Regions from separate parts of the Planococcus sp. BI3 genome, predicted to be linked through region 2. Evidence: a T-box and tRNA genes for the amino acid it is inferred to sense, from the RefSeq annotation. Region 2 holds a T-box; the other holds one or more tRNA genes.
What was found. The T-box of region 2 lies ahead of alaS (alanine--tRNA ligase). A T-box ahead of a tRNA ligase gene usually reads a tRNA of that ligase, here a tRNA-Ala.

Region 1: it encodes a tRNA-Ala, which carries the amino acid that the T-box ahead of alaS (alanine--tRNA ligase) is inferred to sense. The anticodon was not compared.

The regions. Positions count from the first base shown of each region.
Region 1 covers NZ_CM155266.1:1,306,163-1,310,474, reverse strand. The annotation lists rRNA gene AC1MEO_RS06675 (23S ribosomal RNA) at 1-680, shown strand, start outside; rRNA gene rrf (5S ribosomal RNA) at 815-930, shown strand; tRNA gene AC1MEO_RS06665 (tRNA-Val) at 941-1,016, shown strand; tRNA gene AC1MEO_RS06660 (tRNA-Thr) at 1,030-1,105, shown strand; tRNA gene AC1MEO_RS06655 (tRNA-Lys) at 1,117-1,192, shown strand; tRNA gene AC1MEO_RS06650 (tRNA-Leu) at 1,214-1,298, shown strand; tRNA gene AC1MEO_RS06645 (tRNA-Gly) at 1,304-1,378, shown strand; tRNA gene AC1MEO_RS06640 (tRNA-Leu) at 1,408-1,496, shown strand; tRNA gene AC1MEO_RS06635 (tRNA-Arg) at 1,526-1,602, shown strand; tRNA gene AC1MEO_RS06630 (tRNA-Pro) at 1,630-1,706, shown strand; tRNA gene AC1MEO_RS06625 (tRNA-Ala) at 1,713-1,788, shown strand; tRNA gene AC1MEO_RS06620 (tRNA-Met) at 1,809-1,882, shown strand; tRNA gene AC1MEO_RS06615 (tRNA-Ile) at 1,891-1,967, shown strand; tRNA gene AC1MEO_RS06610 (tRNA-Ser) at 1,983-2,075, shown strand; tRNA gene AC1MEO_RS06605 (tRNA-Met) at 2,142-2,218, shown strand; tRNA gene AC1MEO_RS06600 (tRNA-Asp) at 2,222-2,297, shown strand; tRNA gene AC1MEO_RS06595 (tRNA-Phe) at 2,315-2,390, shown strand; tRNA gene AC1MEO_RS06590 (tRNA-Gly) at 2,396-2,469, shown strand; tRNA gene AC1MEO_RS06585 (tRNA-Ile) at 2,484-2,560, shown strand; tRNA gene AC1MEO_RS06580 (tRNA-Asn) at 2,562-2,636, shown strand; tRNA gene AC1MEO_RS06575 (tRNA-Ser) at 2,641-2,731, shown strand; tRNA gene AC1MEO_RS06570 (tRNA-Glu) at 2,738-2,809, shown strand; gene AC1MEO_RS06565 (DMT family transporter) at 2,824-3,792, opposite strand; gene AC1MEO_RS06560 (1,4-dihydroxy-2-naphthoate polyprenyltransferase) at 3,924-4,312, opposite strand, start outside.
Region 2 covers NZ_CM155266.1:1,037,840-1,042,151, forward strand. The annotation lists gene alaS (alanine--tRNA ligase) at 1-2,289, opposite strand, end outside; T-box leader at 2,332-2,541, opposite strand; gene recD2 (SF1B family DNA helicase RecD2) at 3,037-4,312, opposite strand, start outside.

The sequences.
Region 1 (4,312 bases), 270 kb from region 2:
GGGAGACAGTGTCAGGCGGGCAGTTTGACTGGGGCGGTCGCCTCCTAAAGAGTAACGGAGGCGCCCAAAGGTTCCCTCAGAATGGTTGGAAATCATTCGCAGAGTGTAAAGGCAGAAGGGAGCTTGACTGCGAGACGTACAGGTCGAGCAGGGTCGAAAGACGGGCTTAGTGATCCGGTGGTTCCGCATGGAAGGGCCATCGCTCAACGGATAAAAGCTACCCCGGGGATAACAGGCTTATCTCCCCCAAGAGTCCACATCGACGGGGAGGTTTGGCACCTCGATGTCGGCTCATCGCATCCTGGGGCTGTAGTCGGTCCCAAGGGTTGGGCTGTTCGCCCATTAAAGCGGTACGCGAGCTGGGTTCAGAACGTCGTGAGACAGTTCGGTCCCTATCCGTCGCGGGCGCAGGAAATTTGAGAGGAGCTGTCCTTAGTACGAGAGGACCGGGATGGACACACCGCTGGTGTACCAGTTGTTCTGCCAAGGGCATCGCTGGGTAGCTATGTGTGGCCGGGATAAGTGCTGAAAGCATCTAAGCACGAAGCCCCCCTCAAGATGAGATTTCCCATTGCGCAAGCAAGTAAGATCCCTCAAAGACGATGAGGTAGATAGGTTCGAGGTGGAAGCGTGGCGACACGTGCAGCTGACGAATACTAATCGATCGAGGACTTAACCAAACAACCGTACGGATTCTTGCATGGAATCAATGTCGTGTATCCAGTTTTGAAGGAACAAGAAAAGTTTTTGGAAAAAAAGCTTGAAAAAACCACTTAGCATGGTATAATGAATCTTGTCTTTCAAAATCAAATAGTCCAGTGATGATGGCAAAGAGGCCACACCCGTTCCCATCCCGAACACGGCAGTTAAGCTCTTTTGCGCCGATGGTAGTTGGGGGTCTCCCCCTGTGAGAGTAGGGCGTCGCTGGGCAATACATATCGGAGGATTAGCTCAGCTGGGAGAGCATCTGCCTTACAAGCAGAGGGTCGGCGGTTCGATCCCGTCATCCTCCACCATTTTTTCTCTTTCGCCGGAGTAGCTCAACTGGTAGAGCAACTGACTTGTAATCAGTAGGTTGAGGGTTCAAGTCCTTTCTCCGGCACCACTCATGCAAATGAGCCATTAGCTCAGCTGGTAGAGCATCTGACTTTTAATCAGAGGGTCGAAGGTTCGAATCCTTCATGGCTCACCATTTTAATTTCATAATTGCCACGCGGGTGTGGCGGAACTGGCAGACGCACTAGACTTAGGATCTAGCGCCTTCGGGCGTGGGGGTTCGACTCCCTTCACCCGCACCATTTTTGCGGAAGTAGTTCAGTGGTAGAACGCCACCTTGCCAAGGTGGAGGTCGCGAGTTCGAACCTCGTCTTCCGCTCCAATTTTTTTTGCACACTATGCCGACCCTTAGCCGGGGTGGCGGAACTGGCAGACGCACAGGACTTAAAATCCTGCGGTAGGTGACTACCGTACCGGTTCGATTCCGGTCCTCGGCACCATTTATGCAAACCAAATGAATACTTTTTATGCGCCCGTAGCTCAATTGGATAGAGTACTTGACTACGAATCAAGCGGTTAGAGGTTCGAGTCCTCTCGGGCGCACCATATTTTTTACACTCAGCAACTCAAGTTCGGGAAGTAGCTCAGCTTGGTAGAGCACTTGGTTTGGGACCAAGGGGTCGCAGGTTCGAATCCTGTCTTCCCGACCAAACAATGGGGCCTTAGCTCAGCTGGGAGAGCGCCTGCCTTGCACGCAGGAGGTCAGCGGTTCGATCCCGCTAGGCTCCACCAACTATAATATTAAAGATCCTGGCGGCGTAGCTCAGCTGGCTAGAGCGTACGGTTCATACCCGTAAGGTCGTGGGTTCGACTCCCTCTGCCGCCACTTTTTTAGGACCTTTAGCTCAGTTGGTTAGAGCAGACGGCTCATAACCGTCCGGTCGCAGGTTCGAGTCCTGCAAGGTCCACCATTTATCTATTATCACGGAGGAATACCCAAGTTTGGCTGAAGGGATCGGTCTTGAAAACCGACAGGGGAGTCAAATCCCGCGGGGGTTCGAATCCCTCTTCCTCCTCCATATTCTTAAAATGTGTGGACAATTTATTTTAAAGATCTTGTTAGAAATCACTAACTATATTATTGTCGCGGGGTGGAGCAGTTCGGTAGCTCGTTGGGCTCATAACCCAAAGGTCGCAGGTTCAAATCCTGCCCCCGCAACCAAATGGTCCCGTGGTGTAGCGGTTAACATGCCTGCCTGTCACGCAGGAGATCGCCGGTTCGATCCCGGTCGGGACCGCCATTTTTATGTAACAAAGTGGGTCAGTAGCTCAGTCGGTAGAGCATTAGATTGAAGCTCTAAGTGTCGGCGGTTCGATTCCGTCCTGACCCACCATTTTTGCGGGTGTAGTTTAGTGGTAAAACCTCAGCCTTCCAAGCTGATGATGGGGGTTCGATTCCCCCCACCCGCTCCATATTTTATACATATGGGCCTATAGCTCAGCTGGTTAGAGCGCACGCCTGATAAGCGTGAGGTCGATGGTTCGAGTCCATTTAGGCCCACCATTCCGAAGTAGCTCAGTGGTAGAGCACCGCACTGTTAATGCGATGGTCGTAGGTTCGAGTCCTACCTTCGGAGCCATACTGGGGAAGTACTCAAGTGGCTGAAGAGGCGCCCCTGCTAAGGGTGTAGGTCGGGCAACCGGCGCGAGGGTTCAAATCCCTCCTTCTCCGCCAGTATTAGGCCCCTTGGTCAAGCGGTTAAGACACCGCCCTTTCACGGCGGTAACACGGGTTCGAATCCCGTAGGGGTCATTATAAAAAAAGTGTCATGCATTTAATTGCATGACACTTTTTTTCGTTTTGCTGGAAATGTAACTGTGGAGTATCATTCCAAGCATCACCAGTAGTATACCGAATAACGATAAGCCTGAAGGAAGGGCAATAGATAAAAAAAGGATTTCTCCTGCTAAGGCAAACAAAACTTCCATCGATTGTGTGGCTTCCACGGCGCCTAACTTTTGCATGTTTCCTCTAACCAAATCCGTTGCTTTAAAGAAAAGTACGGTGGCGATAACGCCTGAACTGATTGCGACAATTAAGGTTTGAAGACTTTGCGAAGCAGTAGGATAACCGGCAGTAATCAAGCCATATAACGATAGCACCAGCCAAAAAGGCAGACTTGCTAACGTCATCCCTAAAACCCGCTGGTAGGCATCCAGTCTGCCTCCGCAGATATCCATCATTTTTCTGTTGCCGAGTGGATATGCGATAGCAGCGATGACAACGGGAATAAAACCCAACCATAAAGTTGTTAAAGAAACGTCGTTTACTATATGTTGTAGCTGCATGAGACTGATGCCAGCCAATATGATAGAAGAGATCAACAAGCCTCTTAATGGGATTTTCCCTCGTATCTGCACTATTTCTTTTTTGCTATGTATGGTAATTAAAAATAGTGGGGCAAGCAAAGTACCCGCAATAATAGTGATTTGCCATGTTCCTGCAATCAGCCAGCCTGGAGAATAGGCAGCGGCAAAACAGAGGGGTGCGTAGAATAAACCAAATCCGACAAAGCTCCATACTATCCAAGCTCTTTTATTTTTGTTCATTTCCTGTAATAAGGGCTTCAGGTTCTTACGGGACAGAACAATGATCAGCAAAAAGGGAATCATGAAGAAGTAGCGGAGGGAAGCGCTCCAAATCCAGCTTCCACCGCCAGCCTCCATGGCGGCGTTCAGTACAAAAGTAAAGGCAAAGAAAAATGCGGCGAAAATGCCGATGACGATGGGTTTCACTTTTTAACCTCCTGTGATGAAAGCATGTAAATTATCTATCTACTATATCGCATGCTTATGACTTCTTGAAAGTGTTATTTTGACAGACAAAAAGGGATTTCCCGTGGGAATCCCTTTTTGTCTGTATTTTGTTATAGAAGATAATCAAGCAATAAACCAATCCCGAGTAAGAAAGCGACAAAGGTATTTGTTTTTCCTGTATCTTTCATCGCAGGCATTACTTTTAAAGGTTCAGTATAGCGTTTAAATATCTGAACAACTTTGATGGGTTTTAAAACGCTTAGGAAGACCAGTAAAGCCCAAGGCGTCAGCATTCCTGCAATGACTAGCACAACAATCCATGCATAGGCCAGGATGAAGAAAGACATCAAAATGTTGACGGCTGCCGGTCTTCTGACTAAAATCGCTAGCGTTTTACGGCCGCTTTCCTCATCTCCGACAATGTCACGGATGTTATTGGACATCATAATGGCTGCCACGAGCAATGTGCTCGGTACAGCAAGCAATGATGCTTCCAAAG
Region 2 (4,312 bases):
TAAAATACCCGCAGATTGCGCATTGGAAACCTTCGCCAGCAACGATTCATTTTCACGCTGCAGCGATTTTATTTCCGCCTGGACGGACTGAACTTTTTGGACCATATCTTTTGGATTGGCTTTCAAAAGCCCTGCCGCCTGCTCCAAAATCTGTTCACTGTCTTTCAGGCTGCCATAAGCACCTTTACCAGTCACCGCTTCGATTCTGCGGATGCCGGCTCCAATGCCGCCTTCTGAAACGATTTTGAACAAGCCGATTTCAGACGTATTGGCCACATGGACACCACCGCATAGCTCCAGTGAATAGCCGCCGATTTCAACGACACGGACAACATCTCCGTATTTCTCGCCGAACAAGGCCATCGCGCCCATGTCCTTGGCTTCCTGCAGGTTGTGGTAGCCGGTCTGGACTGCAATGCCTTCCCAAACTTTTTCGTTGACGTTCTGTTCGATGATCTCCAATTCCTCTTTTGTCACTTGGCCAAAATGGGAAAAGTCGAAACGCAGACGGTCCGGACCTACATAAGACCCTGCCTGGTTGACGTGCGTACCCAGAACATCTTTGAGAGCCTGATGCAATAGGTGTGTCGCCGTATGGTTTTTCACCGTATGGCGGCGCTGGGATGCATCCACTTGCGCGTGGACAGCCGCTTTCGTCAATTCACCGGTTTCTACGCGTACGGAATGCAGGTTCTGGCCATTCGGCGCTTTTTTGACATCCAGCACAGCTACTTGGACCAAATCGTTGCTCATCGTGCCGCGGTCTGCAATCTGCCCGCCGCTTTCTGCATAGAATGGCGTCTGATCCAGGATGACCTGGACTTCTTCTCCTTCATGCGCGCTGTCCGCAAGTTCACCGTCTTTGATGATGAATAAAACATTAGCGTCCGATACCGTATCGCTATAGCCGATAAACTCGCTCGCTGCTTTGATATCGCCCAGCACTTCAGATTGCGTCTGCATCGAATTGACATTCTGGCGCGCATTTCTCGCACGGTTACGTTGAGCCTGCATTGCTGATTCAAAGCCTTTATGGTCGATTGCCATGCCTTCTTCTTCTGCGTATTCCTCTGTCAACTCCACTGGGAAGCCATACGTATCATACAGGCGGAATGCATCTTCACCTGGAATTTCCGATTGCCCAGCCGCTTTTTGTTTTTCCACGACGGATGCCAAAATTGCCAATCCGTCATGAAGTGTTTCGTGGAAACGTTCTTCTTCGAGTTTCATGACACGGATAATAAAGTCCTGCTTGTCGTTGACTTCCGGGTAGAAGTTTTTCATGATGTCGCCGACAACCGGCACCAATTCGAACAGGAACGGTTTCTCGACGCCCAGCTTCTTCGCATAACGGACAGCACGGCGCAGCAGGCGGCGCAACACGTAGCCGCGGCCTTCATTCGACGGAAGCGCTCCGTCTCCGATCGCAAATGCCACGGTGCGGATATGGTCGGCGATCACTTTGAACGCCATGTCCATATCAGCATCTTCACCGTATTTCTTACCCGAAATCTCTTCGGTTTTCCGGATGATCGGAATGAACAGATCGGTATCGAAGTTGGTCGGGACGTCTTGCACAACAGAAGCCATGCGTTCCAAGCCCATGCCCGTATCGATGTTCTGTTTTGGAAGCGGCGTATACGTATGGTCCGGATTGTGGTTGAACTGTGAAAAGACCAAGTTCCAGATTTCCAGGTAACGGTCGTTTTCGCCGCCCGGGTACAATTCAGGGTCGTTCATGTCGTTGCCGTAGCTTTCGCCGCGGTCATAGAAGATTTCAGAGTTCGGTCCACTTGGGCCTTCCCCGATATCCCAGAAGTTGCCTTCCAGGCGGATGATGCGCTCAGCCGGCACGCCGACTTCGTTCAACCAGATTGCATAAGCTTCTTCATCTTCCGGATGGATCGTCACCGACAATTTATCGGCATCAAAGCCGATCCATTTGTCATCAGTCAGGAATTCCCAAGCCCAATGGATCGCTTCGGTCTTGAAGTATTCACCGATGGAGAAATTTCCGAGCATTTCAAAGAACGTATGGTGGCGTGCCGTTTTGCCGACATTTTCAATATCATTCGTACGGATTGATTTTTGTGCGTTGACGATCCGTGGATTTTCAGGAATGACACGGCCGTCAAAATATTTCTTCAAAGTCGCCACGCCGCTGTTGATCCATAGCAGTGACGGATCTTCAAAAGGTACGAGCGGTGCGCTCGGCTCCTGGTCATGGCCTTTTTCTTTAAAGAAATCGAGGTACATTTGTCTGATGTCTTCAGCTTTCAAATTTTTCATCTGTTTTTCCTCCTCAGCATAATAAAAAAGCCCCCATCCCAAAAAAGGGACGAAGGCTTTATTTCGCGGTACCACCCTAGTTACACGGACCATGAAGCTCCGTGTCTCTCGAACACCTTAACGCGGTTCAACGGCAGGGATTAGCTGCACTCCGGAGTAGCTTTCTAAAATCTGATCTCGTCAGGGCCTTTCAGCCAGGGGCCCTGTTTCTGTCCGGATGCGATTTTATACTGTCTCCATCAATGTGTTTGTCTATCAGTCTAATTTGAATTATAGAAAAAGCTTAGGGTGATGTCAATAGATGGACTTTTTTATTGTGCCCGTGTTCAGTTCACATAGTGTTTGGTTATTCCACAAAACAACTTCGCTTTCCTACGGGCTTGCGCCGAACTAACTCGGGCTAAACGCCCGAGTGGATTTCTTATATGTCGTTGCACTGCTCCCGCGGGAGTCTCAGCTGTTTTGCTCCATAACCTATAAGTGGCATGTTAATAATAAAACTCATCTTCCTCTTAAATCTTTTCAGATCAGCTAGTCAACTATCATTTAATTTTACCACTTCTGTTTTGCATTACCTTTAAAGAAAAAGTGGAAGGCGGCTACTACTTTTAAATCTGACGAGTGGCAAAACCCTGCTCCTTCGTCGCAAAGAGGTGCACCAAATTATCTTTGGTTCATCTCTTGGAAAGCATCCGCCTGGAGCTATTTCTTAAGCTCAACAATAAATTCTATAGTGCCTATAAGAAATCAAGCTTCCATAAACTTCTGTGGCGTGATGCCTTCCATGCCGATCATCGGGTGGATCGCATGGACATTTTCATTGGTCAGGCTGACGGGGCCGCTTTGCTCCGCTTCCGCTTTTTGCTGCGTTTGCTGTTCGGTTTTCGGTTCTTCTGCTGCGACCGCCAGGCGGTTTTTCAAAGTCGTCATCCGCTGCGCGTCGTCTGTGCGTTCGACGCCGTAGCGGAAAACGCTCGGGTCGCCGCACAGGATGAGGAAATCCTTGCTGCGGGTGATGCCCGTGTAGAGCAAATTGCGCCGCAGCATTTTCATATAGCCGCGGACCACCGGCATGATGACGGTCGAAAACTCGGAGCCCTGCGATTTGTGGATCGAGCAGCAATAGGCAAGCGTCAGCTGGTTCAAGTCGCTGCGTTCGTAGGTCACTTCGATGCCATCAAAAGACGCCACCAGCATATCCTGTTTTTCGACCGTTTCTTTGGCTTTGAGGATCGCCACGACTTCGCCCATGTCGCCGTTGAAGACATTGCTTTCCGGCTGGTTGACGAGCTGGAGAATCTTGTCGCCGATGCGGTAAGTGATGTCACCGAACACCAGCTCTTTGCGTTTGCCGTCCGGATTCGGGTTGACCATTTCCTGGATCAGCCGGTTCAAGGCATCGATTCCTGCCGGCCCTTTGTACATCGGCGCCAGCACTTGGATATCTTTGATGGAGTGGCCTTTTGACAAGGCGCTCTTGACGACTTTTTCCACTACGGATGGAATTTGGTCGATTCCTGCTTTGATGAATGAACGGTCTGCTGTTTTCGCTGTGATGTCATCCGGCAATTGGCCCTTTTTCATTTGGTGGGCCAGTTCGATGATTGAAGAGCCCGAAGACTGCCGGTAGATTTCGGTCAATTCCACAGTGGGGATCCGTTTTGATTCGAGCAGATCCCGCAGCACCTGTCCCGGACCGACCGGCGGCAATTGGTCCTGGTCTCCGACGAAAATCAGCTGGGCATCTTCCGGCACCGCTTTTAGGAGCTGGTGCGCGAGCCAGGTATCGACCATCGACATTTCATCGATGATGATCAGCTTGCCTTCGATTTCCTTTTCCGTTTCTTCGTCTTTTTCCTGGCCGTTGAAACCAAGCAGCCGGTGGATGGTCATCGCCGGCAAACCGGTTGATTCACTCAGACGCTTGGCTGCGCGTCCTGTCGGTGCTGCCAGGATGATCGGAAACGGCTCTTTTTTCTTGGCGTATTCTTTCGGATCCAGCGACAAGCCGTGCAGCTCAGCA